One region of the Polycladomyces subterraneus genome, then DNA from elsewhere that is predicted to be linked to it. Evidence: riboswitches for the same ligand, from Rfam matches in the RefSeq annotation. Region 1 holds a riboswitch; each other region holds the start of a gene.
What was found. A riboswitch is a leader RNA that binds a small molecule or an ion and turns the genes downstream of it on or off. The one in region 1 is predicted to bind thiamine pyrophosphate.

Region 1 (9,993 bases):
GGACCCAGCGGTAAGGCCCGGTTTGCACGATCTGCTGATATTCGCGCAACTGAACAGCGGAGCTCCAATGTTTGCCGAGATGCAAACGCGCCCATACCGCCCAGATCATCCCCGACACCAGCAGAATCCATCCTGTCCACAACGACCAGTTGGCGGGTGAAAACGGACGGACTCCCCACCAGCCGGGAAGGTGTGTCACACTGACCGTGATGGCCAACGTGACGATCAACAGATGAATCCGGTAAAAAACCGGCGATGACTCACGGCTTTTTTGATTTCCTCTCGATGTCATCCATCCGTACAACAACCAGAAGCCGAAGAAGACACCAACTATCCAGGGGGCCATGCGCACCAACGGCAATCCCATTGATTTCCTCTCCTTGATGTTGTTTTATTTATTGTATCGCATCGTACGAACGAAAACATTTGGATGATGGATCATGAAGAGCAAAGCGTTAATTGGCAACACGGCGCGGGGGAGGGGGGATTTATCATTATTGTCTTCTCTATATTATATTAATAAATTAGTAAAGTATAAATAAATTCCCAATACCTAAACCATGAATGGACATCTTCAATCCACCCTTGTGTAAAAGGAGTTCCCAACTGGAAAAGTGATGAATTGGATTACGAAAATTAAAGTAGAAATATGGGATGTATCCAAGGGTGGTTTGTATGGGGATAAAAAAGCAGTAGGAGGTTGTCCTACTGCTCCGAATCGATGGAAATCGGACTTGCTTCAATGGGTGAATCTACATCGCCGTTATCATAGATGGATGAAAGATTTTCCTCCTCTTCATGGTCAATCTGTTTCAACAGCTTAGTTGGGATAAACCGAGATAAGCCTCTAGGGTCTGGTTGGTCGGATATATCTATTGGATCATCAAAACCTAACGGCCGATTTCGGATTGTTGGAAACCAAGTGATCCGGTAGATTGGGCAGATTTGAAATATGTGAAATAAGAACATTCCTGCCATTTCATATTAGGAGTGTTTGATCTTTGCTTATAATAAAAAAGACCGCTAATTGCGGCCAATAGATACAGGAGGTTGGAGAAATCTTAATGCGTTTTTGGGGTCATTGTTTCCATTATTGTGGCTTTATTTGTATTTTTCGTTATTACGCTTTTTGTCAAGATCAATATCGATATTAATGTCTATAACGTTAACATTTCTGTTCCTGTAGTCATTGTCATCATCGTAATCTTTTATTCTGCGATCTTTCCAATCTTGATCTTTCAGATCTAAGTCTTTATTCGAATCGACTATATCACCTCATAGTGTTTTTGATAGACTAGACAGTTCTCTCTGACGATGTAACCTTTTGAATTCAGCGTGTAAGGCACGAATTTGAGCTTCTTGTCTTTCTAACATTTCCACCAAGATACTCAAATCCACATGAACCTTGACACGTGTCAAATTTTTATTTTCGTTTTTTTTTTTGGCGGTGATCGGTAAGGAACCTCGTCATAGAAAAACATCGAAGTAATCCTCCTGTATCTTTTTCTTTATCCTATTGGGTTACTAAAGGACTTGTATGGGTTTTTTATCTAGGGTAAAAGTAGATTTTTTGATTGGTGGATTCATAACCGTTTACACCGGTGATCTATGGACTTTCAGATCTTTTCCAATTTGGGTTCTCCTCTCAGGTGATCCAGTGCAACAAGTTTCGTAAAGTTCCTGACGATTTGGAACGCAGAGCTTAAACGATCCCTGTAAACATGTGAAAATATAATAAAGCTCCCGCCAGATTGAGGCGGAAGCTCAAGTTGTTGACAATGTGTTTTAACCATTTGCCATTCCGTTATGCCGTTTTTCCGCGGGTGACTCACTCTGGACACGATATCCAAACAGCTTCCTAATATGACATATGACGGGAGCTGCTCATCACCGATAGATTTCCGCACCCGTTTCACGAAACTCTTTCGCTTTTTCCTTCATGCCCTCTTCTGCGGCCGCTCCCAGGTCCAATCCTTTTTCCTGTGCGTATTCGCGGATATCTTGCGTGATGCGCATGCTGCAGAACTTGGGACCGCACATCGAGCAGAAGTGCGCCGTTTTGGCCGGTTCTGCCGGAAGCGTTTCGTCGTGGAAGGCCATGGCCCGCTCCGGATCGAGCGAGAGATTGAACTGGTCAATCCAGCGGAACTCGAAGCGCGCTTTGGACAAGGCGTCATCCCGTTTCTGCGCGCCGGGATGCCCTTTGGCCAGATCGGCGGCGTGGGCGGCGATCTTGTAGGCGATGACGCCTTCTTTCACGTCGTCTTTGTTGGGCAAGCCCAGATGCTCTTTCGGTGTAACGTAGCACAACATCGCTGTGCCGAACCAACCGATCATGGCTGCGCCGATCGCCGAGGTGATGTGGTCGTATCCCGGCGCGATGTCGGTGGTCAGCGGACCTAGCGTGTAGAACGGAGCCTCGTGGCAGATTTTCTGCTGCAGGTCCACGTTTTCTTTGATTTTGTGCATCGGCACGTGACCGGGGCCTTCGATCATCACTTGAACGTCGTATTCCCACGCGATCTTGGTCAGCTCGCCCAGGGTTTTCAGTTCGGCAAATTGTGCTTCGTCATTGGCGTCGGCGATCGATCCCGGACGCAATCCGTCGCCGAGCGAGACGGAGATGTCGTACGCGGCTAGAATCTCGCAAATCTCACGGAAATGCGTGTACAGGAAGTTCTCTTCGTGATGGGCGAGACACCAGGCTGCCATGATCGATCCTCCGCGGGAGACGATGCCGGTGACGCGGTTGGCGGTCAGCGGGATGTAGCGCAACAGCACCCCGGCGTGAATGGTGAAGTAGTCCACCCCTTGTTCCGCCTGTTCGATCAGGGTGTCGCGATAGACCTCCCACGTGAGATCTTCCGGTTTTCCGTTCACCTTTTCCAGCGCCTGATAAATCGGAACGGTTCCGACCGGGACCGGACAGTTGCGGATGATCCATTCACGGGTGGTATGGATGTTTTTCCCGGTGGACAAGTCCATCAGCGTATCGGCACCCCAATGGGTGGCCCACCGCATTTTTTCCACTTCTTCTTCGATGGAAGAGGTCACGGCCGAATTCCCGATGTTGGCGTTCACCTTCACATGAAAATTTTTCCCGATAATCATCGGCTCGGATTCTGGATGGTTGATGTTGGCCGGGATGATTGCCCGACCTGCCGCCACTTCCTGCCGGACGAACTCAGGGTCCACATTTTCCCGCAATGCAACGAATTCCATCTCGGGGGTGATGATGCCTTTTTTGGCATAATGCATCTGCGTGACGATTTTACCTTTTTTCGCCCGGAGCGGGCGACGTTTCAGACGTTTCAAATCCTCGTTTTCCAGCGGATCTTTGGAGCGATAGCCGTCATCGACCGGTTTCACTTCCCGGCCTTCATACTCCTCCACGTCGCCCCGCTCTAAAATCCAGGGACGGCGCAAGGGGGGAAGCCCTTTACGAATGTTGGTTTCCACATTCGGGTCCGTGTAGGGCCCGCTCGTGTCATAGACGCGAACCGGTTCGTTTGGTACCTCTTCGCCGTTCCGCCCCGTCGTGGGAGAAAGGGTGATTTCCCGCATGGGGACGCGAATGTCCGGGCGAGAACCTTGGATGTACACCTTTTTGCTATTGGGGAACGTAAAAGTTTTCGACATCATGAACCTCCTGTGATGTTGGTTTTGCAACCCACACATCAACACAAGCTGTCCCCAGGTTCAGGTGCATCCGATTCCGTCGCGTACGGGTATAAAAAAAGGACCATACGCCAACGTACAGTCCTCTCCCCTTCAAAACAAAGGATCGAATGCAGTTCCCTACGCTGGCATTACCCAGATCAGGTTAAACGGTCGGCGGTAGAGTTCCCCGCCCTCTCAGCCTGGCTTCTCCAAGCTCCCGTTGATATGCAGTTGCCTATCTTGAACTTAACACAGGTTACCTACGAGGTCAATGCGGAAGTCAATCATGTTCGACTCGTATCCATCTTCTGACGAGCATAGTGATTTCCAACGGTAGCCAAAAGACGGTCACGACAAATGAAAAGAGAAAATACGCTTTATTCTCTCCTACCATGTCGACAACTTGCTGATACTCCTCGGCAAGGGATTCGGTCCCCTCGTCCCCGGTTGACATCCACTCCTGGATCCCATCCTCCATCTTTCTCCAGTAAGCATAACCGATCAAAAAATAGACGCACAAGACAAGCGGTGCGAACATCCCCAGCACTCCCTCTATGAGCTCCTATATCCTATTCTTTGCAGATGATGGGATTGCCTGCCACAGGAAAAAATGATTATCCCAAAATCGAAAAGACGATTGAAACGAAATCGAGACAGGGATTCCCGAATTCAGACTCATCAGGTATAATTCTTGGAAGCGGAGAAATGTGGTGCGGGTGGAAGATCAAGATCAGAGAGAAAGAAAGAGGGATGGATGGACATGGGGGGTTGGGGGAGGAGTTGGAGTCAATATCATCCCTTGGTGTGGGTCTTGGTGGGAGGAACAATCTTTTCGCGGGCGGCTATGTTTATGAGCCTGCCATTTTTGACCATTTATCTCGCGCAACATACGGAGATAGATCCGGCGCTGGCGGGGCTGACGGTGGGCTTGGGACCCTTGGCGGGGACACTTTGCGGCTTTATCGGCGGGAATCTTTCGGATCAGTTCGGCAGGCGTACGGTGATGGTAACGGCCATGTTCCTATGGGCAGGGGTGTACATAGGGTTTGCCGTTGCCGAACAAATTGTTCTTTTTATGTTGCTCAACCTGCTGAACGGTGTGTGCCGTTCCTTCTTTGAGCCGACTTCGCAAGCGTTGATGGCAGATATCACTCCTCCGGAACGGAGAATCCGGGTATTTGGATTTCGTTACCTGGCGATCAACTTGGGAGCTGTCATCGGTCCTCTGATTGGCGCAGTGACGGGAATTCTGGCCGGAAAGACAGCGTTTCTGATCACGGGATCCGTCTACTTCGTTTACGCGTGGCTCTTGTTGTTGATGTTGAACCGTTACCGCCATGATTTGACGTCCCATGTCGCACATACGAAGCGGGAACGCGTCGGGATGCGGGCCGCATTTCAGGTGGTGCGGAACGATGCGGCATTGAGGTTCTTTTTGGCCGGGGCGATCTTGGCCAATATCGGATACGCCCAAATCGAAACAACGCTTTCGTTGTACTTGAAGCAAAACGTGGTAAATGGGGAATTGTTGTTTTCCATACTGTTGGCGATCAATGCCGGGTTGGTCGTTATTTTACAGATGCTCTTGACCCGGTGGACTGAGAAACGCCCCATTCTGCAAAGCCTGCTGATCGGTACGCTCCTGTTCGCTGCCGGAATGGGTTGTTTCGCTGTCGGGCAACATGGGGCTTGGTTTGTCGTCGGCATGGTGATACTGACCGTGGGGGAAATCCTGATCTTCCCCACCAACAGCTTGTTCATCGATCGGCTGGCACCCGATCATTTGCGGGGGACATACTTCGGTGCCAACGGCTTTCAGGGATTGGGATTTTTTTTGGGGCCGTCTCTGGGCGGGGGGCTTGTTCAGCGGTTGGGCGGACACTGGGGATTTGCCGTGATTGGGTTGGTGGTGGTCTGTGCGATTTACTTTTATTGGATGGGGATGCGTGTTTATCAAAACCGCTCACGTCAGTTTCCACACGAGACATCGGTTGTCTCCTCTTCGGTGACGAAGGAAAAATTGCATGTTTAGTGAAACATCCTTGAAGAGGCTTCCGTCTATATAGGTACAAGTGAACCACCCTTTTTGCTACTACGAAAGTCGTAGTCGAAAAAAGGATTCCGCGTACTTTTTGGCGAACATGTCGAATTGTGGTGCGTGACGGATTCACGAGATGATGAAAACCAGCGGAAAAGTACGACATTCGGAATAGATGTGGATCGAAAGGATGGAGTTCCGTTGCGGATCGAGTGGTCCCATGTCAGTAAAATATTCCGTATGAAGCCGAAGCAGAAAGGTCGTATCTCATCCCGGATACCGACGCCTTCGATTGGTTTGCTCGATTTTTCCGCGACCGTTCGGCCCGGCATCACCGCTGTTCTGGGTCCAAAAGGTTCGGGCAAAAGCACATTGTTGCGCCTGACGGCGATGCAGTTGGTACCGGATGACGGAAGCGTGACGTATCGCAGCGATGACGGCTCGTTCTGCATGTGGTCAAAATCCGGTGCGGCGATGGCAGATGATCCGATGCTGGCGCAGGTGAAACAGCGCATCGGTTATGTGCCGCCGCTTCGAAAAATGGATCACACCATTTCGGTCGAACATTCTCTGATGTATCTGGCGCAAACACGTCGGGTACCCAATCCCAAAAGGCGGGCCATGGAACTGATCGCACAATGGGGACTTGGTTCCGTTCGTCGCGTCCCGCTCCATGAGTTAAAGCCGGGTGAACTGAAACGTTTCTTTTTGGCGAAAAGTCTGTTGTCCGACCCGGTGATCTGGTTGCTGGACGAACCGGAAATCGGTTTGGATGAGATGGGAAGGGTGCTGTTGGAGAAGGCGCTGGCAAGCCAACCGAAACATCGCATCACGATGTTGGCCACCCAGGATATGGACCTGGCCGAATGGGCATCGGATTTGTTGCTGATGGAAGGGGGCTCCTGCCGGCGATATGGGCGAAAACGCTGGCTGACTGCCGGTGTGCCACAGGGCACGGTAAAAGCGTGGTATGATTGGATGCAAATATTTTCTCAGTATTTAAATCAAAGCCATTCATAAAAAATTAAAATAAGTAACGAAACTTCTTCTGAAAACCGGATCGGAACCATATACGAACGGAACTCTCTGTAGTCTCACTGTTCCCCGATGAAGGGGAACAGTTTTTTATTGAACAAAAAAGCGTGGTACCACATAGTACCACGCATAAAGGGGTTCAGGGAAATAGGAAATCAGGCGTTCACTTCCTCGGTGTTGTTCAGGATTTGACGCAATACCGTTTGCAGAATACCACCGTTGCGGTAGTATTCGATGTCCACCACGCTGTCCAGACGGGAGATCACGTCGAATTCGACCGTGGTTCCGTCCGCTTTGGTGGCACGCACTTTCAGCGTTTGATTGGGTTGCATGTCGTCGCTCAAACCGATGATGTCGAAGGTTTCTTCGCCGGTCAGGTTCAGCGTTTTGGCGTTTTGACCCTCGACGAACTGGAGCGGCAGCACGCCCATGCCGACCAAGTTGCTCCGGTGGATCCGTTCGAAGCTTTCCGCGATGACGGCTTTCACACCGAGCAGGTTGGTGCCTTTGGCCGCCCAGTCGCGGGAGCTTCCAGTGCCGTACTCCTTGCCGGCCAGAACCACCAGCGGCGTGTTTTGCTCCTTATACTTCATAGCTGCGTCGTAAATGGGCATCACTTCGCCGGTCGGCAGGAACTTGGTGTAACCGCCTTCCGTACCCGGGACCATTTGGTTGCGGATGCGGATGTTGGCAAAGGTGCCGCGGGTCATGACGCGGTCGTTGCCGCGACGGGAACCGTACGAGTTGAAGTCTTTTGGTTCCACACCGTGTTCACGCAGGTATTTGCCTGCCGGGCTGTCCGGGGCGATCGCACCGGCCGGAGAAATGTGGTCGGTCGTGACAGAGTCGCCCAATACGGCCAACGCCCGCGCGCCACAGATTTCCTTAATCGGCTCCACATCCGGGGACAGGTTGACGAAGAACGGCGGTTCTTGAATGTACGTGGACTCGGGATCCCAATCGTACAGTTCGCCTTTGGGCGTGGTTAGATTGTTCCACCGTTCGTTCGCGTCGAAGACACGGCTGTATTGCTTCTTGAACTGTTCCGGATTCATCGCTTGGTTCATTACGTCGCGGATTTCCTGCGCGCTCGGCCAGATGTCTTTCAGGTAGACCGGCTGATTGTCGTGGCCGTAACCGATCGGTTCGTTCAGCAGATCGATGTCCACTGTACCGGCAAGCGCGTAGACGATAACCAGCGGCGGGGATGCGAGATAGTTGGCTTTTACCAGCGGGTGAATCCGACCTTCGAAGTTCCGGTTGCCGCTCAGAACAGAAGCGACGGTCAGATCGTTCTCTTCGATCGCTTTGGCCACCGCTTCCGGTAGCGGACCGCTGTTCCCGATACAGGTGGCGCATCCGTAACCGGCCACGGTAAAGCCGAGTTGAGCCAACGGTTCGATCAGACCCGCTTCTTTCAGGTAGTCGGTGACGACCTTAGAACCGGGCGTCAGACTGGTTTTGACATAGGCCGGCACTTTCAATCCTTTTTCCACCGCTTTTTTCGCCACCAAGCCGGCACCCAGCATCACCGACGGGTTGGATGTGTTGGTACAGCTGGTGATGGCAGCGATCACGACGGAACCGTTTTTCAACGTGAAGGATTCGCCGTCCGCTGTAACTTCTGCTTTTTTGGCGATTTCCTCCTCGGACAGTCCGAAACCGCGCTCTTCCACCGGTTTGCGCAAGGTGTCGTTCCAGGCTTTTTTCATGTCTTTCAATTCGATCCGGTCTTGCGGACGCTTCGGACCGGCCAGGCTGGGAACGACTGTGGACAGATCCAGTTCGATGGTGTCGCTGAAGATCGGGTCCGGCGTATCGTCGGTACGGAACAGGCCTTGCGCTTTGCAGTAGTCTTCCACCAGTTGGACCAGCTTTTCGTCGCGGCCGGTGTTGCGCAGATAGTTGAGCGATTCTTCGTCCACCGGGAAGAAGCCCATCGTCGCTCCGTATTCCGGCGCCATGTTGGCCACGGTTGCCCGGTCGGCCAAGCTGATGTTGGACAGTCCCGGTCCGTAGAATTCTACGAATTTGCCGACGACGCCTTTTTTCCGCAGCATTTCGGTCACGGTCAAGGCCAGGTCGGTCGCAGTGGCGCCTTCCGGCAATTTGCCGGTCAACTTAAAGCCAACCACTTCAGGCGTCACGAAGTACAGCGGTTGACCCAACATGCCCGCTTCCGCCTCGATGCCGCCAACACCCCAGCCGACAACGCCCAAACCGTTGATCATTGTGGTGTGGGAGTCGGTACCGACAAGCGAATCCGGGAACACTTCAATACGGCCATCCACTTCGCGGGTGGCCACCACCGTTGCCAGGTATTCCAGGTTGACTTGGTGCACAATCCCGGTCGCCGGCGGAACCGCACGGAAGTTGTCAAACGCTTCCTGCGCCCAGCGGAGCAGACGGTAGCGTTCCTCGTTCCGTTCGAATTCCACGTTCATGTTGTATTCCAGGGCATCTTTGGTGCCGTATTTGTCCACCATGACGGAGTGGTCGATCACGAGATCCACCGGGATCAAGGGATTGATTCGGGACGGATCTCCACCCACCCGTTTCATCGCGGAACGAAGCGCGGCCAAGTCAACGACGGCCGGTACGCCGGTAAAGTCCTGCAACACAATCCGGGCCGGTTTGAAGGCTACTTCTTTGTCCGAACGTTCTTCCGCCCACCGGGCCAATTGTTTCACATGCTCTTCTGTCACGGCTTTTCCGTCACACTGACGAACGGCCGCTTCCAACAACACTTTGATGGAGAAAGGCAGGCGGGAAACCTTGCCCAGCCCTTGTTCCTCCAGCCCTTGCAAGCGGTAGTATGTGTACGATTTACCGCCCGATTCGAGCTGGGAACGCACGCCAAACACGTCGTTGGGCATGTTGAGTCCCTCCTTTGATGGAATATGCAATAAAAAAGCCATTATGTTTCATCTAATGAAACCAAGTTTCTTTTTTCGATATCATTATACTATGGAGCTTCGGAATTGTATACCCCTTAATCGCTTATCCTCTCGCCCTTTTCTTGTGATCAGTTCCGACGTATAATAAAAGGAAAATCGTTTTCAAACCGTGAAACACGGAGGGCTTGCCCTTGGCGGAGGACAAAAAAATGACGGTGCGTGCGGCGGAGCGTGCCCTGGATATTCTGTTGTGTTTTGTGGATCAACCGGAGCTGGGGTTGACCGAGATCGCCCATCGCACCTCGATCAACAAAAGTACAGTATTCCGTCTGTTGGCCACGTTGGAGAGCAAGGGCTTTGTGG
Region 2 (9,993 bases), on a different contig from region 1:
TTTTCACTTTCTGATCGGCGGTTCCCATCAATCCGACCGTCTGCAACACTTCCTCCACCCGGCGCTTCTTCCCCCTCCGGAAGGTTGGTATGCGATCGGGCCAGATTGAGCAGATTTTTTCTTCCCGTCATGTAAGGGATAAAAATCGGTGATTCCACGATGGCGCCAAGCTCCAATAACGCTTTTGATTGATGTTGGTTCATGGCATGTCACTGATGATCCCAGCCAAGCCCATTGCAGTTGTTGGCCAGGTATGGAAGCGTTCCATTTGTGGAGATGATAACCATTGAGTCCTTATCAGGGAGGGATAACATGTCCAAATTAATCATACTGATGGGCCTTCCTGGCTCAGGGAAAAGTACTTATGCCAACCAATTCGACCACGGTGTGGTATTATCCAGTGATACGATCAGAAAGGAGTTATTCAACGATGTTCAGTTTCAGGGAAATAATAAGTTAGTGTTTGATACCCTTTACAGAAGAGCGAAGGAATATTTGGAACGCGGTTATGATGTGGTCATTGATTCCACCCATCTTGAAGCACATAGGAGACTTCAAGTGATCAATCTGTTTCGGGGGTATGAAAAAGAAATCCATGTCATCCATACTCCCGTTGATGAGTGTAAAAGACGCAATCGGGAACGTGAAAGAGTGGTCCCAGAATACGTGATTGACCAAATGGCGGAGAAAATGGAATATCCCACTTACAAGGAAGGATGGTCGAAAATTGTGGATGTGAATCCAAATCAACTAGACTAAAAAGGTGAAACCATGGTCCATTATTGGAATGACTGAATACATAAACGGGGCAGCATGAATAAATCCCTACCATTCATTCCCCTTCATCAACATCTCATGACTAACTGTGCGATCGTATAATAGGGGCTAAATCTATGGGGATAAAAGACCTTGCGATGGATTTCCTAGTGTTGCCGAAAATCTGGCTTCATTTCGGTTTCAAAAGTCAATATAAAAGTCAACGTTTCCATACTGACCATATAGACGAGTTGTGAGACAATGAGGGTAGCCAAGAATGGGGACGGGACATGGAACGAACGTTCCCTTATCACAGGTAATATTGATTCCAGAAATGGAGGGAGACAAGGATGAAAGCAATTGTTCTCAGAGAATTCGGCGGTCCGGAACAACTGCGATATGAGGAGGTACCGGATCCGACGCCTGGTCGGGGCGAGGTAGTCGTTCGTCTGAAAGCCGCGGCACTCAACCGAAGGGATTATTTCATCACCATCAACCAGTATCCTGGGATTCGAATCCCAGCGATCCCCGGTTCCGATGGTGCGGGCATTGTGGTCGCCGTCGGAGAAGGAGTAGACAGCATCGCCGTCGGCAGCGAAGTAGTGATCAATCCTACTTTGAACTGGGGAGACAATCCGAGGGTCCAGGGGCCGGATTTTCAGATCTTGGGAGTGCCTACTGACGGAACCTATGCGCAGTTGGTAAAAGTGCCTGCGGAGAATGTGTTTCCAAAGCCTGAATACCTCTCTTGGGAAGAGGCCGCAGCTCTCCCGTTGGCAGCACTGACTGCTTACCGAGCGCTCATTACCCGCGGGCGGCTTCAGCCGGGCGAGACGGTATTTATTCCGGGAATCGGCGGCGGTGTTGCCACCTTCTTGCTCCAAATCGCTGTAGCAACCGGAGCTCGGGTGTTTGTTTCCTCACGTAGCGACGAAAAAATCGAACGTGCCCTTCAGCTGGGGGCAGCCGGTGGGGTGAATGTCAACTCGGAGAAGTGGGTGAAGGAACTACAAGATCGTATGGAGGGACAGGCCGATCTGTGCGTGGACAGCGTTGGTGGGGACACCTTTACCCAACTCATCCGCATTGCCAAGCCGGGCGGACGCATTGTCACTTTTGGAGCAACCCGCGGACCGGTCCCCAATCTGGTCATGCCACTGATCTTCCTAAAGCAACTGGATATTCTCGGCAGCACCATGGGGAATGCCGAGGAGTTTGAACAGATGCTGTCCTTTTTCAAAAAGCACGAAATCCGGCCGGTGATCGATCGGTCGTTCCCGTTGGAGCAGGCGAGTGAAGCACTGAAGCGGATGCAAGCAGGAGATCAGTTCGGGAAAATCCTGCTGGAAATTCCCGAGTAATCGTTTCAACCGTTCTATTTCGATCTTAGATTGCCCCCTTTTTGGGGGCTTTTTTGATACGCAATCTGAACGTACCAATCCGAGAAAAAAGCACTCCTTATCTTTCCACAACCTCCCTCTTATGGACAAAAACGATGTCCTTTCGTATAATGAAGCCCGAACCAATCGAATATTCGAGGGGAGCTGGATAATGGCCGGCTGAGAAAGTGTACCGATACACTGACCCTAGGAACCTGATCCGGGTAATTCCGGCGTAGGGAAAGGATCGAAAATCGTTCGCTTTCTGTGCATATCAGCGCCTCCGGATCAGGAAGGCGCTTTTTTTATGGATCGATTTCTTTTTGAAAGGTGGAATCTATCAATGAAACGAATCGGATGGCTTTTGAGCTTGGCTCTCTTGCTGGTCGTGGCCACTGCTTGCAGTGCGCCGGGGACCGATTCATCAGAAAAAGGGTTGAAAAAAGTGACGCTTGTTCTGGACTGGACCCCCAACACCAACCATACCGGCCTTTATGTGGCGAAAGAAAAAGGTTACTTTAAGCAAGAAGGGTTGGATGTGGATATTATTCAGCCAGGACAAAGCGGCGCCGAACAAATGGTCGCTTCTGGGCGTGCCCAGTTTGGCGTCAGCTACCAAGAAAATGTCACCGAAGCACGTACCCAAGGGATACCCATCGTCTCCATCGCAGCAGTCATCCAACATAACACTTCGGGATTCGCTTCACCCGCAAACAAAAACATTAAGCGCCCCAGGGATTTTGAGGGCAAAACCTACGGCGGTTGGGGTTCCCCGATTGAAAAGCAAATGATCACGTCGCTGATGGAAGGGGATCATGCGGATCCCAACAAGGTAAAAATCATTAACACAGGGAATGCGGATTTCTTTTCGATCGTTAAACGCAATGTGGATTTTGCATGGATTTATTATGGTTGGACTGGAATCGAAGCTGAACTTCGCGGCATGAAGCTGAACATCATTTATCTCACTGATTACTCCAAAGATCTGGATTACTATACCCCGGTGTTGATCACCAGCGAAAAAGAGATCAAGCAGGACCCGCAAACAGTCAAAGCGTTTATGCGCGCTGTGAGCAAAGGATATCAGTATGCCATCGCCCACCCTGACGATGCTGCTTCCATTCTTTCCAAAGCGGTTCCTGACCTTGATCCGAAGCTGGTAAAGAAAAGCCAAGAATGGTTGAGCCCGCGTTATCAAGCGGATGCGCCGGTTTGGGGGCTGCAAAAACAAGAAGTATGGGCCAGGTACGCCAACTGGATGAAGAAGCACCAACTGCTCAAAGGCAACTTTGACCCGAGTAAAGCATTTACCAATCAGTTCTTGCCCCAAGGAGGAAAATGAGATGGCCAGTACACTCTTGAGCATTCAAATCCTCCCACATACGCCGGGCGGGGAAAGTGTAATCCCCTATGTCGACCGGGCCATTGAAATCATCCAAAGCGCCGGAGTGCCTTACCGGGTCGGTCCGCTGGAAACAACCATGGAAGGCGAACTGCCCGAGCTCCTTGCCATCGTGGCCAAAATGAATGAAGAAATGGTGAAGATGGGCTGTCGCAGCATCCTTTCGCAAGTGAAAATCTATCACAATGTGGATGGCATCACCATGAAAGAGTTGACGCAAAAATATGATGAAACGGTTTAACTACGGACCATCCATCCTGTTTTTTGCCGTCCTCCTGCTTCTGTGGGAGGCGGCTGTTCGTCTATGGTCCATTGACCCTTGGATGTTGCCGGCCCCTTCCCGAATCTTCACGACTCTGGTCCATGAGTGGACACGCATTCCGGAAAACTTGTTCGCGACCGCATGGATCGCCATCTGCGGTTTGCTCTTGGGTCTGGCCATCGGTTTGGTGTCTGCCGTCGTTTTGCACTTGTCGGCTCTTTTGAAAAAACTGATATACCCATTGCTGATCTTATCGCAAAACATCCCATTGATCGCCCTAGCTCCCCTGCTCATTCTATGGCTGGGTTTTGGGATGGAACCGAAAGTGATTGTCGTGGCCCTGGTCTGCTTTTTTCCGATCACCGTGTCCACCCTGGATGGTTTTCAGCAAACGGACAGGACACTGATCATGTATATGGAAATGGCGGGAGCTTCGCGCCTGCAACGCTTTTTTAAACTGGAATGGCCGTCCGCGCTTCCCTCCTTTTTTTCCGGATTCAAACTTGCGGCCACCTATAGCGTGATGGGTGCTGTGATTGCGGAATGGCTGGGAGCAAAAGACGGGTTGGGCGTGATGATGCAACTGGCCTCTTCCTCCTTTCGCACGGATCGGGTCTTTGTGGCCATCTTGTTGATCGCGGGCTTAAGCTTGCTCCTTTTTGCCGCAATCTCCCTTATGGAAGCTTGGACCTTGCGCTGGCAGACCAGGAAGGGAGGAGATGGCCGTGAAACTTGAAGTGAAAGAGCTGACTTTTGCCTATGACCGACAACCGATCATAGAAAACCTCTCACTCGAGGTCAAACCGGGGGAATTCGTCTCTTTGATCGGCCCTTCCGGGAGTGGAAAGAGCACGCTTTTTTATCTCATCGGTGGGATTTACAAGCCGAAACGGGGAGAAATTTTGCTCGACGGCAAACCCATCCACGGGAAAAGAGGGCATATCGCTTACATGCCCCAACAGCCCTCCCTGTTTCCCTGGCGCACGATTGAACAAAATGTCCGATTGGCCCAAGAACTGAATGGCCACTTGGATCCTTCGCATGTGCAGAGTTTGTTAAAAAAGGCTGGGCTTGACCATGTGGCCCACAGTTATCCGCATGAACTGAGCGGCGGCATGCAACAGCGCGCCGCGTTTATCCGTGCCCTTGCCAGCAAACAGGAGCTCTTATGCCTGGATGAACCGTTCGGCGCGCTTGACGCACTTACCCGGACCCACATGCAACAATGGCTCTTATCCGTATTGGAAACGGAACGGCGAACGGTTCTTTTCATCACCCATAGCATTGAAGAAGCGCTCCTCCTGTCTGACCGCATTTATGTCTTAAGCCGGCAGCCGATGCGGGTGATTCGTGAGATCTCCGTACCCTACCCCCGCGGCGACCGCTTCTCCTTGCGCGGGACAACCGATTGGATGGCGCTGCACCGGGAAATTGAAAACCTTCTCTTACCAAAATAAAAAGTATGGGACATTCCATATTTGAGGCTGTTGACAACAAGGTCAACAGCCTCAAAAACAAAACATCATGAGATCAAACAGATGGACAATCCGGCTCGACCATAATCACGATTGGAGCTCAGCCCCCATTGAGTTCTCGTTTCAAATGGATTCAGTCAGTTAATCAGCCAACCAAATAAGACTCTGAATAATCATCGATGTTATAAAGATCAATTCCTACAAATCCCTTGTAACCATCATCTTGAAAATGGAAAACAATATGTTGATCAATCACGTACTCAACAGTATGGGGAAGTGGCGCAATCATGAATCTATAAAAGTGACCTTTATCATGGTGAAAACACTTTTCAAAAACATGTTTCCGCCCAGCCCATTCATATAGAAGATCCGCAGTTTTTCCATCAAACTCGATTCCAACCAGTCGGCCATTATGATCAAAATCCAAAATCAAATCCGAATTTACCTCAAGCTCTATTGTTTCTGCGACACATCCCGGGTATGGTGGGGTAAAATAAAGATATCCCATTTTGGCCTAACCCAGTTAATCGTAGGTTGAACTTCCCATGAGCAAAATAGACTACACAAAAGCAATGATAAAGGTTTATCTCCTCATATGAACCCTTTTCCCTTAAAAAACAACCCAGCGGCATGTACCACTGGGTTGTGTTCGTTCACTGCATGTAACCGGAGATTTTCTGGGCTACATCAGTGGAGACAGAACCTGTTCCACCTAGGATGTACCCTTTTTGGAATGCCCCACGATTCTCGGACAGATAGTTTTCCACTTCCACCGGCAGTTTGGTGGGTGTGGTCAACAGGATTGGCGAACCAGTCAAACCAGCGAGTGGCCCCCCAGACAGAGCGTCCGCGAAGAAGTTCTGATCCCCGCGCGCAAAGACGAGAGAGGAAGCGCTCATATTGAAATACTTCGCCAAGTTGACGCCCACTTCGAAGCGGTTGGCACCGCTGATGCGGGTTACTGTTCCTTTGGTCTCCAATTGCGCTTTCACCGCATCGGAAACGGTGGCCGGACCGCCCACGATGACGAACTGGTTGATCTCCGGATGATTGTTCAGGAACTGCATGATCTGGTCAGGCACGCTGTTGGTACCCACCAGCAGGATGGGCATTCCTTTTTGTGCCGCAATGCTGGAGGCGGACAGCGCATCGGGGAACGTCAGCCCGCTGGCGATGATGGCGGTGTTGGTAGGCGTCCCGCTCACCACTTGTTCCGCAACGGAAGCGGAAACGGCAAAACGGTTGGGTCCGTCGATCCGCGTGATCCCGTCAGCAGGGACGCCCAGATTGCGCAACTGCGCTTCCACGTTGGTGGATACGGAGCCTGTTCCGCCGAGAATCACTACTTTGGCCGGATGGCGACGTTGAATTTCCATCTGTACCGACGTCGGCAAAGAGGTGGTAGACGTCAGCAGGATGGGGGACTTCGACTTGGCGGCAAGCGGTCCGCCAGACAAGGCATCAGTGTACAAATCCCCGCGTGCAAGCAGGATGGTGTCCGAGGAGAAGCCGCGGTTCTCCAACTCCTTGCTCACATTGACCGCCACTTCATAACGGTTGGCACCGTCCAGTCGTTTCAGGTTGGGATTAACATTGGCCTCTTGAATGGCCGCCGCCACGTTCTGTCGAATTTGCGGCAAATCATTATACACGTAATCGCCGGGGCAATAGGTGCCGGGTGTGTACTTGGAATCCCGGTGACCAGCGATGTTGGGTACATCATAATCCACCTTCGGAATATTGGGATCAGTCACTTCGTAATCCCGAACAAAATCCGATTTCCCCGTCGGATCGATATTGTTGATGGAGGCAACGTACGCCAACAATTTCACCAACGCCTGACGCATGTTGACGGGCAACGGAGTGGATTGATACTCACCCATCAGGGAGACGGAAAAACCGCCTTTGTTGAACCCGTACGTACCCGCACCCACGACGCCGTTGGTCAGCACATCGTTGTCCTGCCCTTTTCGCCCTTCGTAGATCCGCCCGTCACTGCCGATGATGGCGTTATAGGCAATGTCACCCCAGCCTTTGGTCACAGCGTGGTAGTAATAGATGGCACGCACGCGAGCGGCGGGGTCGGGATCATTGTTGGGCGTGTCCGTGTGATGGACGAAAATGTGCGAAACCGAATGGTATTCGCGCGGCCACTTTTCCGTTCCGTCCGCATTGTAGCGCAGGGATTCGTCCGCGCCCCATTCGGCTCGGGAGACAATGTCCGGCTTGTTGACTGCGGCGTGGACTTTTTCAAACAGGATGTCCCAGAAGGACTTCTTGGACTCTACTTTTTTCCCATCGCGCGAGTTGATGAACGCCACCTGAATGTCCTTAATGCGCGGAACCACGTTTTTGTCCGAATGCATCTGGACACGATACTGAAAATATCGCCCGTTGTTGGCGTAGATCAATTGGCTGAATGTTTCGGTCGAATGGCCGGGCCCCGGTGTCATGTCCGCATCGACTTCGGCCTCCTTCCACGAAGACCAATGATGACCGTCGGAAGAAAAGCGCACGTCGATCCGGGTGTTGGCCTGTGCTTTGATCTTGTTTTTAGCCCGGTTTTTCCAGTGGACACCGACATCCGTAAATACAATGGATGAACGGATGACAGGCGAAGTGTAAACCGCGACCTGATCAGTCTGTTTGGGTGTCAGGACCGTTTGCTTACCTTCCAATTCCATTTTGACGTTCTTGTTTTTGCCTTTGGCAAAGTCACCCCAGATTTGGTGACGAACATTGTCTGCCATCACCTTCACCACCGGGGGCTTGGCCCAACTGGAGGGATATACAGGTAAGGAAAATGCCACAAAAGCCGCGATTCCGGCCACCAAATACATCAGGAGCCGACTTTTCCGGCGCCGCATGAAATTCCCCCTTCTCCCATTCAGCGCTGTTTTTCTCGGATGGATCAATGACAGGTATCACACCGAGCAGGATTTGACCGACTTTTCCGACTTATATTAATTGAATCGCATATCACCGTTCCTGCCGACCTGTATAGCCCGGAAATGCGCTTCTCAGAGTCCCCTCCTCTGTTTTTTATTGACATCGATAGGAATATTTTAAGTCCTAGCATATTTGAGTCAAGCGATTTTCCTAATCTCATCCAGTAGAAAAAATAGAAAAATTTGTGTTTGAGAGGAATGGTTTTCTATGCCAAGATCCCACTATGGATGGATTTTTTACCCAAACCCGGAGACACCTCCGAATATGATCTCTCCTGCCATGATCCGTGATCGTTGGCAACGGTATTTAACACTTGACATGAGAGACCATTCTCACACATATTTACAAGGCTTTTTGCTTGGTTGTACTCATTCTCTGGTCTGATCATACGGTTTTTACAGAAATAACAATCGGTTAAAACGTTGTTCATAATTGTTGTCTATCATGAAACTGTGCAAGGAGACCAGTAACGAGGGTTCTCACTTTATGAATGAGCAAAAACACCAGCAGATCTAACGAGATCATGGAAGGAGGACCTTCATTCATATTGAGCCATTCTCCCACTTGGTAAGGAGAACCCCCAACGAGAGATTCCGAGAAACATGGGTGAAGGAGTTGAAAAGATGAAGAAGAAAACAGCATTGGGCCTTGCCAGCTGTATGGTTGCAATCAGCGCTTTTTTGACCGTACCCGTATTCGCTTTTGAGAAGCATGATGGTCATGGTTCTGTGGTTTCCAATGAAAAAGACACCACGACACCCATCAAACACGTAGTGGTCCTTTTTGACGAGAACGTTTCCTTTGACCACTACTTTGGAACCTACCCACATGCCGCAAACCTGCCAGGTGAACCGAAATTCCAAGCCAAGAAGGGCACACCGCACGTCAATGGATTGACAAAGGAACTTCTGACACACAACCCCAATCTCTATAACCCCAAACGCCTCGATCGTTCCCAAGCGATGACCGATGATATGGATCACGAATATACGGCTGAACAAAAAGCATTTGATGGCGGAAAAATGGATAAATTTGTTGAAAATACATCGGGCGGCAAAGATAAGTCCTTGGTAATGGATTATTACGACGGGAATACGGTTACCGCCCTGTGGAATTATGCTCAACATTTTGCCATGAGCGATAACTCCTACGGCACGACGTTTGGTCCTTCCACCCCCGGGGCGCTGAACTTGATTTCCGGGCAAACTCACGGTGCCACAGGCTATTTGAAAGGGGTCAAAGTTGGAGACATCAAGGATAATGTAGCAAACGGTACCGTAATCGGAGATCCGGATCCGTATTATGACAAAGCGTCCGATCCAAACAGACCGCAAGCTGCCATGAGCGGGAAAAATGTCGGTGACCTGTTGAACGCCAAAGGTATCACTTGGGGCTGGTTCCAAGGCGGATTCCGTGATCCCAAAGCGCAGCATCAGAATATTGCAGGCAAATGGGTAACGGATTATAACCCTCATCATGAACCGTTCCAGTACTATCAATCAACGGCCAATCCGAATCATTTACCACCCACTTCCGTTAAAATGATCGGACATACAGATCAAGCCAATCATCAATACGATCTGGAAGACTTCTGGAAAGCTGCAGAAGCTGGAAATCTTCCGGCGGTAAGTTTCTTGAAGGCTGCAAACTATCAGGACGGTCATGCCGGTTATTCTGATCCGCTTGATGAGCAACACTTTATCGTGAACACGATCAATCGTCTGCAAAAGCTTCCTGAATGGAAAAACACTGCTGTGATCATCGCATATG
Region 3 (9,993 bases), on a different contig from region 1:
CAAACCATGGCGCATTCATTGGCGTCGACCTTCCTTCTACAACCTCCAGATTCTTCCGCATCTGTTGGAAGGGGAGAACATCGCCAACCTGGTCGCTATCCTGGGTGCGATCGACATTGTGTTGGGTGACGTGGACGCTTGACAAAAAACCCGCAGGGAGGGAGCCGATTTGGGTTTGGTCACCTCGAAGGGATTGTTGGAAGCGGCGCGTGACAAACAGTATGCGGTGTGCGGTTTTGCTTTTCACAATTTGGAGCTGTTGCAGGCTGTCGTCGCGGGGGCGGAGCGGATGCGGGCACCGGTGATCCTGCAAACGACACCCGCCACCATCGAAGCGGTCGGGTTGAACTACTTGGTTCATCTGGCAAGGGCAGCTGCGGAGTCGGTATCTATACCCGTTGTACTGCATCTGGATCATGGACGGGATTACGAAACGGCGTTACGCTGTTTACGGGCGGGATACACCTCGATCATGATCGACGGTTCCCGATTACCGTGGGAAGAAAATGCAGCGCTCGTCAAAAAGGTAACAGAGGCAGCCCATGCGGTGGGCGTGCCTGTTGAGGCTGAGCTGGGGCGAGTGCCGGATGCAGCGGATGTATCCACAACAGCGGAAGATACATACACTGATCCCTTCGAGGCGGCACGTTTCGTGGCAGAAACGGGATGTGATTCGTTGGCCGTTGCCATAGGAACCGCGCATGGGGTTTACCGAGGCAAACCCAGACTGGACTTGGACCGTTTGGCAACCATCGCTCGTGAAGTGCCGGTACCGCTGGTGTTGCACGGCGCCTCCGGCTTGCCGGACGAATCCGTTCGCCAGGCAGTCGCAAGGGGCATCGCCAAAATCAACATTTCCACCGAATTGAAACTGCCCTATGCTACTGCGCTCCGTTCGTATCTGCACGACCATCCGTCGGAAGCCGATCCACGGAAATACGTACAAAACGGGAAGCGTGCAGTGCAAAAAGTGGTGGAAGAGAAACTGCGTCTCTCCGGATCGGCGGGACGTGCCGAAGCGACGGCAACAACGGGGGCGATGCCGACATGATTCTCACTGTCACCTTAAATGCTGCAGTCGACCAAACCTGGATTGTGCCCGATTTTCGGATTCATGCCATTCATCGAAGTCGTCGGGTGATTCGGCAGCCTGGCGGTAAAGGGGTCAACGTCGCCCGGGTTTTGAGTGCGTTGGGCATCAACGTTTGCGCTACGGGTTTTGTTGGTGGACAAAACGGACGATGGATGACAAAAGTTCTGGAGTCGGACGGGATCCCGTCCGATTTCGTTTGGATCGGGAAAGAGACGCGAACATGTCTGACCCTGTTGGACCTGGATCACGGTACGCAAACAGAGGTGTTGGAGCCGGGACCGACGGTATCCGAAGCGGAATGGAACCAACTGGTGGCCAAAGTGGCAACATGGGCGGAGCAGTCATCCTTTGTCGCCTGTAGCGGGAGTCTCCCGCCAGGGGTCCCGGAGAATGCATACGGTGAATTGATCGGAATCGCCCGTTCACGTGGTGCGGCCGTCTGGCTGGATACGAGCGGGAAGGCATTGCACCATGGATGGGCAGCCCGGCCGGACGGCATTAAAGTGAATCAACAGGAAGCGGGGCACTTATTGGGGAAAATGGTCTCGTCCCGTGCAGAAACCATTGCGGCGGCCCGGGCGTTGGTTCGGGACATGGGGCAAACAGTGATCGTCACCGCCGGTTCCCAAGGATTGGCGGCAGTGGTCGGTGGAGAGACATTTTGGGTAACGCCGCCCACCGTTCAGGCTGTCAATCCCGTAGGGAGTGGGGACGCTTTTTTGGCCGGTTGGCTTGCTGCCTCCCATCAGGGGAAAAGCGGGGAGGAAGCGCTGGCATTGGCGACGGCGTGTGCCGCCGCCAATGTGCTGCGGGAGTCGGCAGGGATCGAGAAACAACAGGTATTGGCGTTATTAAAGGAAGTTCGTGTGGAAAAAGTGATGGACTAGGGGATTTCTGGTAAATCCGTGAGGGAGCAATTGCTTTCCCCTGATGAGCGTCTTACCAAACCCGTCCGAGCGAAGGCCCGGAAAGCGCAGAAATGGTCAAGTTCCCTAAGCGGAGCGTATGGACTTCTTTACCATCCTGGACACGATGGGCGATGACTTTCTGTTTTTGGAGCCAATAATAGAATGGAAAAGGGCGTACGGGGTACGAATCCAATCTTCCGATCATCTTGATGGAGTATGCAACAGGTTGCAACATCGTCTGGGCGCGGACTAGTGTTTCCGAGAAGAAACGATGGCGTATGATCTGGCGGACCATGTTCGTGAAGCAGTGTGTTTGGTGATGATCGCTCACTCCAGTCTTCGGTCAAGGGATTCACTACAGACTGTTAACATCACGTTGCTTTTGAATCAAAAGAAAGTATGGTATCCTAATATTTGACGCGAACGCCGCGAACGGTTCTCAAACGGGGTTGAAACATGGAACAAACGTTGATGGAATGGTTATTGCAATACGGCTATATCGGCATTTTTCTGTTTCTGGTCTTCGGTATTGTCGGATTGCCGTTACCGGATGAGATCATGATGACGTTTATCGGATATCTTTCTTCCATCGGCCGACTCAATCTGTATTTGGCGTTTGTCAGTGCGCTGATCGGTTCTCTGTGCGGGATTACTGTCAGCTATTTATTGGGTTGGCGTTTGGGATATCCGTTTTTGAAAAAGTATGGACCGAAGTTTTTCATCACACGTCGTCGGTTGCGCATCACGCAGTTTTTATTTCGCAAATACGGCAATTGGGTGTTGTTCTTCGGTTACTTTATCCCCGGTGTTCGACATGTGACGGCTTATTTGGCGGGGATCTCCAACCTTCCGTGGCCCAGGTTTGGCCTGTACGCTTATACCGGCGGGCTGATTTGGTGCCTTACGTTTATCGGCTTGGGTTATCAGGTAGGTGCCAATTGGGAGAACGCGCTCCATCTGTTGCATCACTATGGTAGGGATTTGTTGTGGATTGTGGTTCCCCTTGTATTGGTCTGGATTGGTTGGGCGATTTGGCAGAGTCGGATGGATTCCGACGCGAAGTGATTGATCGTGTCAAGGCGGAATTCCAAGTCATAGGTGAAGGAAAGAAGAGACCATTCCTGCAAGAGTCCACATTGCCGGAAAAACCGGAGGGTGGACTTTTTTATTTGGTTTGGGCGAATGCCCAATTTGGTGTTCCCATGTTTCGAAATGGGACGCCCATCATACTGTAATATAGGCGATGGCTGAGATGAGGAGGACTTCCCATTGATTATCAAGCTAGGGGTATTGAAGGTAAATGCCGTGACGACGACCTCATCTATCACGGTGGGAACGCACTTGACTTATTATCCGTTCAGTTTGCAAAAGAATAACGTGGGAACATCGACAACGGGTGACCACGCGGTGATCCGCACGGCCAACCCGATCGTCGATCCGGACGTGAACGATCACCCTGTTCTCATTCAACAGGTCTAAGGGAATGTCAGTTATTCCACAAGGTGGGGCTTTACCACCAAGCCAGACCGAGCATTGACTCAGAAAACGCAGCGAGCCGGGAAAGTGATGCACGCGATAGGGATAACACGCTACATTTCAGACAAGGAGGAAATTCGATGCCCATCTCGATTGGCGGAATTAAGGTGAACACCGTGACAAACGATGCCAACGTTCATATGGCACCCTTGACGGTAGAATGGGCGCCGTTCAGCTTTATCAAGGAAAACATTGCTCATGTCGGTTATGGGGATAACAGATGGTTGGAAGAGTGGGCGTCAATCACGGACGAGGATTTGAAGGAGTGTTTATGGGGACAGCGCAAATAAGCAACGAAAAGGGGGAAGACGCATGCCGTTCGTGCTTAAAATCAACACCGTCTCCAGCACCGGTCAACTGAATGTGGCGCCGGTCAATTTTTTGGTCAATCAGGAGAGTTTCTCGAAAACCAACGAGACCAACAGCAACTCGGGCGATTTGACGGTGTCCATCGTATTCGGACCGTTATTGGACTCCGATGTGGTTGATACCCCCATTTTTCAAGTCAAAGGGGTTTGAGCAAAGGAGGGAATGCCTTGATTTCCCCCATAGTGATCGGGGCCTTGTCCGTCAACGATATTTCCAACGTGGGCAAGGTAAATGTTTCCCATTTTTTGAATTTTTCTGCCCACAATAGAAGCTTCATTAAAGCGAATGTGACCAACTTTCACATCGGAGACGCTTCTGTCCATCAAATCGTGTCTCCGATCAACGACCGGGATATCGTGGATACGGCGATCATTCAGGTAAAAGCGGTTTGACGTCGTCCAGTGTCACTGATTGCAGTTGACGTCGGGTGAACGGGATTGTTAGAATGGAGAAAAATGTGATACGTTGTGTTTCCACCACTAGGGGTGCACCATGGGTGCTGAGAAAGGCGCAAGCCTTAACCCTTTGAACTTGACCTGGGTAATGCCAGCGAAAGGAAGTGGGGGAAGGTTGATGTTCAGGAGAGGTTTACGTGCATCCAACCGGTATCCCCATGGATACCGGTTTTTTTATGGTCAGAGGAAGTGACATTCCGATGGAAGTGCATGTGATCACGGACCAGCGGCATACCTGGGAACAAATTCGTAAAGTGGCGAGGCAGGCGGGGCCGTATGTCGACCGCTTCCATTTGCGGTTGAAAAACAGAACGGCCCGAGAGATTTGGAGCTGGGGCAAACGACTGTTGGAAGAGGGATGGCTCACACGTGACCAGCTGGTGGTGAACGATCGGATCGATGTCGCCTTTTCACTTGGATGTCAGGGGGTACATCTGCCGGAAAAGGGATTGCCGCTGTCGGCGGTCAAACCGTTGGCGAGCGGCTTGCGTGTGGGTCGTTCGGTTCATTCGCTCGAAGAAGCACTTCGATCTGAAAGAATGGGGGCGGATTACATATTGTTCGGCCATGTGTATCACTCGGCGTCTAAGTCGGGTATTCCCCCGCGGGGATGTGCCGAATTGGCTCGCATCGTCCGCGCGGTGCGCATACCGGTTATCGCCGTGGGTGGGATTACGGTCGAAAATATGGTTGAAGTGGCGGAAACAGGATGCGCTGGGATTGCCGTGATTTCGGCGGTGATGGATCATCCCTGGCCGGCAGAGCAAGCCCGCAAACTGCGGGAAATCGCCCAGTGCTTCAAGGAAACCGACGGGGAAACTCCCAAATCGAAAGGAAGGAGAAAACGGTGCAAACACAGGACGTAATTGTCATCGGCGGCGGCGTGATTGGGTGTTCGATCGCCTATCATCTGGCCCAAAAAGGGGCCGCTGTCGTGGTCTTGGAGCGGGACCGCGTGGGTGCCCACGCTTCATCCGCGGCGGCAGGAATGTTGGGTGCACAGGTGGAGATGTCGTTTCCAGGCCCCATGATCGAACTTTGCTTGCGCAGCCGGGCGATGTTTCCTGAATTGGGGCGTGAATTATATAAACGAACCGGTTTGGACATTGAGCTGAACACCGCCGGGCTATTGCGGGTGGCATGGGATCGGACGGAAGCGGAACAATTGCGCGACCGTGCGCGTTGGCAGCGGGAATTGGGCGGTCGCGCGGAATGGTGGGAGACCCGTTCGGTTCACGAGGACGAACCCGAAGTGGGTGCTGACATCACTGGCGCGCTGTTTTTGCCTGATGATGCCCAGGTGTCGGCTCCCAGGCTGACGATGGCGTTTGCTCGGGCCGCACAAGCGTTGGGAGCCCGGTTTCTGGAAGGATGTGAGGTGACGGGCTTTCTCATCGACGGTGACCAAGTGACGGGAGTGGAAACCGTGGATGGGACTTTCCGCGCAGGTGCCGTGGTGTTGGCTACCGGGGCGTGGAGCGGTGTGTTGGCCCGACGACTGGGGATTAACTTACCGGTATACCCGGTGAAAGGGGAATCGCTCGCCCTACGTCCGAACCAGCTGCCGCATCGGAAGACGCTGTTTGCTCACGGGTGTTACCTGGTACCCAAAGCGGACGGTCGCATCGTCGTAGGCGCGACGGAGAAGGAGCACGATTTCTCCCCGGGCGTTGAGCTAGGGGCGATCCACCAGTTGGCGCATGAAGCGACACGACTAGTTCCTTCATTGGCTGAAGCGGAAGTATTGTCGTATTGGTCGAGCGTACGTCCCGGTTCCGGTGACGGGTTGCCGTTGATGGGTCATTTGGCGGCTGTTCGTGGTCTGTACGTCGCCTCCGGCCATTTCCGCAACGGGATTTTGCTGAGCCCGATCACTGGCGCACTGATGGCGGAGTTGATTGCCGGTACGGCTGTCCCGGAGTTGGCGCCGTTTTCGCCGGATCGTTTCTTGGGATCAGCGGTAAGGAGGTGATGCAGGAGTGCGCATTCAGTTAAATGGACAGCCCTATGACTTACCCGCAGAGGTGGACACGGTCGAGCGATTGATTCAGCACCTTCAGTTAGAGCAGCGGATTGTGGTAGTGGAACACAATCAGCACGTGTTGGAGAAGGAAGACCATCCATCGGCGGTTTTGCACGAAGGAGATGTATTGGAGATCGTCCATTTTGTAGGAGGAGGCTAAAAGTATGTTGACTATAGGCAAGTACACGTTTCAATCCCGGTTGTTTCTCGGTACGGGAAAATTTTCTTCCTTGGACGTTCAACGGGAAGCGGTGGAAGTATCTGGAGCAGAAGTGTTAACTTTTGCGGTTCGTCGATTGAACATCAGTGATCCCAACCAGCCCAACTTTTTGGAGAACCTGGATTTGAGCAGGTACACCCTGTTGCCCAATACGGCAGGTGCAAAGACCGTGGACGAAGCGGTACGGGTTGCCAGGCTCGCTCGTGCATCCAAACTGTGCGATATGATCAAGGTGGAAATTATCGCTGATCCGAAAACGCTGCTGCCCGATCCGGTGGCGACGCTGGAGGCGACCAAAATCTTGGTGGAAGAAGGTTTCACCGTACTTCCCTATACGAACGACGATCCGGTGATGGCCAAAAAGTTGGAAGAAGCAGGAGCCCATGCGATCATGCCGGGCGGGGCACCGATCGGAACGGGTCTGGGTCTACTCAATCCGTACAATCTCAGTTGGATTATTGAGCAATCCCAAGTGCCGGTCATCGTCGATGCGGGTATTGGATCTCCGGCTGATGTGGTGCAAGCGATGGAATTGGGTGCAGACGGGGTATTGCTCAACACTGCGGTGGCCGGTGCAGAAGATCCGGTAAAAATGGCCCGTGCAATGAGATTGGCCGTTGAAGCGGGGCGTCTGGGCTTCGAAGCGGGGCGCATCCCCAAAAAACGTTATGCCAGTGCCAGCAGTCCGATGGAGGGCATGGTGACGGCGTGAGCAAGATATGATATGGTATGGTTGACAAACAAGGCTGTTCTTGGATGGGAGCGGCCGCGGGATTATCAAAGTCTACAGGGCTATTCCTAGGGGAACAGCCCTGATTCACGTTTTACCTTCCCGGAACGGAAATAGGTTCTCGGGGTTTTTTCTGTTTGGCCTGAATGTTGGTGTAACGGGAGATGTTGAGCAAGATGCCCAAAGAGGCCATGCCCAGCATCAATGAGGAACCGCCATAACTGATGAACGGCAGCGGTACACCAGTGACCGGGAGCATGGCGGTCACGACACCGAGATTGAACAAGGCTTCGATCCCGATGAGTGAGGTAATGCCGATTCCGAGAAGCATGCCGAACTGGTCGGGTGCCCGCAGGGAGATACGAATCCCACGCAAAATCAGTGCGATAAACAGGGCGATCAGCAGCGTTCCACCGATGAAGCCAAGCTCTTCCGCCACGATGGCGAAGATGAAATCGGTGTGCGCTTCAGGAAGGTATGCCATCTTTTGAATGCTGTTGCCCAATCCGGAGCCGGACAATCCGCCGGGTCCGATCGCATAAAGGGACTGAATGATTTGATAGCCATCCGCAGTGGGATTTTTCCACGGGTTGAACAGGGTGGTGAGCCGCTTGATTCGGTACGGCTCCATGATCATCACCCACATGAGGAATGGTATACCGGTCGATACGAGAAACAAAAAATGGCGGAATCGCAAACCCGCACAAAAGATGACCACCATGCAGGAGGCTAGGATGATGATGGTGGTACTGTAGTGCGGTTCGATAACGATCAGGGAGCAGAGCAGACCCAATACGATCAAAGGTGGCAATACAGCGCGTTTGAAACTGTCCATGACCGGTTGTTTCTTGGTCATGATCGATGCCGTATAAATCAACGCGCTTAATTTGACCAGCTCCGACGGTTGGAAACTCATGGGTCCAAGTTCGATCCAGCGGCGAGCTCCCTTCACCTCGACACCGATGCCGGGAATGAGCACAGCGATCAGGAGCAGGATGCTGATCAACAAAATCGTACCGACAAATCGTCGATAAATGGTGTAGGGTATGTTGGCTGTCACAAAAAAGAGAAACAATCCGGCCACTGCCCAGATTAACTGCCGTTTAAAAAAATAGTAACTGTCGCCATAATCGGTTAATCCTTTATAGTAGCTTGCGCTGAATACCATGACCAAGCCGAATCCTATCAGGATGAACGCGATCAGGATCAGCCAAAAATCAGGTTTCCCTCGTCTCATGGCAAATCCCCTCGATGTTATGTATTTAAAAGTAGTCACATCCTATGTTAGCATGGACATGCAGAAGAATCATATGAAAAAGCAGGTGTGAGCAGATGGCGCACAAATGGAAGCGATCTCTCTTATCACTTGATTACCCGCTCATTGTATTGATCCTGCTTTTGGCAGTTATTAGCATTCTCTCCATTTCCAGCGCCACCTACACGTCAGACCCTTCCTATGTGGGCAAGCAAATCGGGTGGTATGTACTGGGTATTCTGTTTATGACGGCCGTTCTCCTGTTTGATTATCGCACTTTGGCGCAGGGCAGGTTTGTGTATGTGTTGTACGGTTTGGGATTGATCTTATTGATGTTGGTCTGGGTCCCCGGCTTGGGCGCCAAGGTTAAGGGAGCACAGGAATGGATTCGCATCGGTTCGTTTCAATTCCAACCGTCGGAGCTCATGAAGATCATTTTGATTCTCACCATAGCCAAACATTTGGCGGAAGTGAAGCGACTCCCCCTGCGCGATTTCAAAACCCTGGGCAAAATCGGTTTGTTGTTTGCCGTGCCCTTTTTGATCATCCTGAAACAGCCCGATCTCGGAACCGCATTGGTCCTGGTGGGGATTTTGGGCAGCATGCTGTTGGTGGGTGGTCTGGATTGGCGATGGATTTTCACCGGTGTAGTGATGGTGGCCATCGTTGTCGGTACGGTGTTGGGATTGTACGTTGCCAAAAGTCCGTTGATCCACGTCATACTGAAACCTCACCAGATCGAACGCATTCAGACCTTTTTGGACCCGGCATCCGATCCGACCGGAGCGGGGTATCAATTGACCCAATCGATGATTGCCGTCGGTTCCGGTCAATTGTCCGGAAAAGGATTTCATCACGGAACGCAAGCGCAGGGAAAATGGATTCCCGAACCGCACAACGACTTCATCTTTGCCGTGTTTGCCGAGGAATTCGGTTTTATCGGCGCCAGTATCCTGTTGTGCATCTTTATCTTTGTCGTTTATCGGATGCTTCGTATCGCTCTGCGTTGTGAGGACCGTTTCGGTTCCTGCATCATCGCTGGGATTGTCGGGATGCTGGTTTTTCAAGTGTTCCAAAATATTGGCATGACCATCGGTTTGATGCCGGTTACCGGTTTGCCCCTTCCGTTTATCAGTTACGGCGGCAGTTCACTATTAACCCAGATGGTGGCGGTGGGACTGGTGTTGAATGTGGGTATGCAGCAAAAAAGAGAGTTTTTGTTCATGGACTGATGAAGAGACTTTCCCGGTCGAGCTGACTCTGATTGCGGGGTACAAAGCTGGGTTGGGATATCGAAGTCCGTAGACTTCGTCAATCTTTCAGCCCGAGTGTGGGCTGAAATTCTTATCAATATAAAAGGCGGAATATTCGATGAATTTTTAGGCTGTTGGGATCTGGAGATGT

Region 2: linked by a shared signal. The riboswitch ahead of NWF35_RS01940 (ABC transporter substrate-binding protein) and the one ahead of thiC (phosphomethylpyrimidine synthase ThiC) in region 1 are both predicted to bind thiamine pyrophosphate.
Region 3: linked by a shared signal. The riboswitch ahead of NWF35_RS13250 (thiamine phosphate synthase) and the one ahead of thiC (phosphomethylpyrimidine synthase ThiC) in region 1 are both predicted to bind thiamine pyrophosphate.

Annotation. Positions count from the first base shown of each region.
Region 1 is NZ_JANRHH010000035.1:30,748-40,740, reverse strand. Features, by position in the region: gene NWF35_RS08670 (methyltransferase family protein) at 1-367, opposite strand, end outside; gene thiC (phosphomethylpyrimidine synthase ThiC) at 1,888-3,639, opposite strand; TPP riboswitch at 3,779-3,889, opposite strand; gene NWF35_RS08660 (hypothetical protein) at 3,941-4,198, opposite strand; gene NWF35_RS08655 (MDR family MFS transporter) at 4,415-5,692, shown strand; gene NWF35_RS08650 (ABC transporter ATP-binding protein) at 5,900-6,718, shown strand; gene acnA (aconitate hydratase AcnA) at 6,889-9,609, opposite strand; gene NWF35_RS08640 (IclR family transcriptional regulator) at 9,840-9,993, shown strand, end outside.
Region 2 is NZ_JANRHH010000013.1:2,078-12,070, forward strand. Features, by position in the region: gene NWF35_RS01925 (ATP-binding cassette domain-containing protein) at 1-58, opposite strand, end outside; gene NWF35_RS01930 (ATP-binding protein) at 313-759, shown strand; gene NWF35_RS01935 (zinc-binding dehydrogenase) at 1,107-2,117, shown strand; TPP riboswitch at 2,284-2,395, shown strand; gene NWF35_RS01940 (ABC transporter substrate-binding protein) at 2,479-3,477, shown strand; gene NWF35_RS01945 (thiamine-binding protein) at 3,479-3,778, shown strand; gene NWF35_RS01950 (ABC transporter permease) at 3,762-4,535, shown strand; gene NWF35_RS01955 (ABC transporter ATP-binding protein) at 4,519-5,256, shown strand; gene NWF35_RS01960 (DUF2283 domain-containing protein) at 5,420-5,782, opposite strand; gene NWF35_RS01965 (cell wall-binding repeat-containing protein) at 5,928-8,141, opposite strand; gene NWF35_RS01970 (phospholipase C) at 8,847-9,993, shown strand, end outside.
Region 3 is NZ_JANRHH010000047.1:95,261-105,253, forward strand. Features, by position in the region: gene NWF35_RS13210 (NADH-quinone oxidoreductase subunit D) at 1-142, shown strand, start outside; gene NWF35_RS13215 (class II fructose-bisphosphate aldolase) at 170-1,051, shown strand; gene NWF35_RS13220 (1-phosphofructokinase family hexose kinase) at 1,048-1,980, shown strand; gene NWF35_RS13225 (DedA family protein) at 2,458-3,066, shown strand; gene NWF35_RS13230 (spore germination protein) at 3,271-3,480, shown strand; gene NWF35_RS13235 (hypothetical protein) at 3,618-3,827, shown strand; gene NWF35_RS13240 (hypothetical protein) at 3,850-4,056, shown strand; gene NWF35_RS13245 (hypothetical protein) at 4,074-4,298, shown strand; TPP riboswitch at 4,378-4,481, shown strand; gene NWF35_RS13250 (thiamine phosphate synthase) at 4,499-5,227, shown strand; gene thiO (glycine oxidase ThiO) at 5,209-6,333, shown strand; gene thiS (sulfur carrier protein ThiS) at 6,341-6,544, shown strand; gene NWF35_RS13265 (thiazole synthase) at 6,549-7,316, shown strand; gene ftsW (putative lipid II flippase FtsW) at 7,429-8,571, opposite strand; gene rodA (rod shape-determining protein RodA) at 8,667-9,821, shown strand.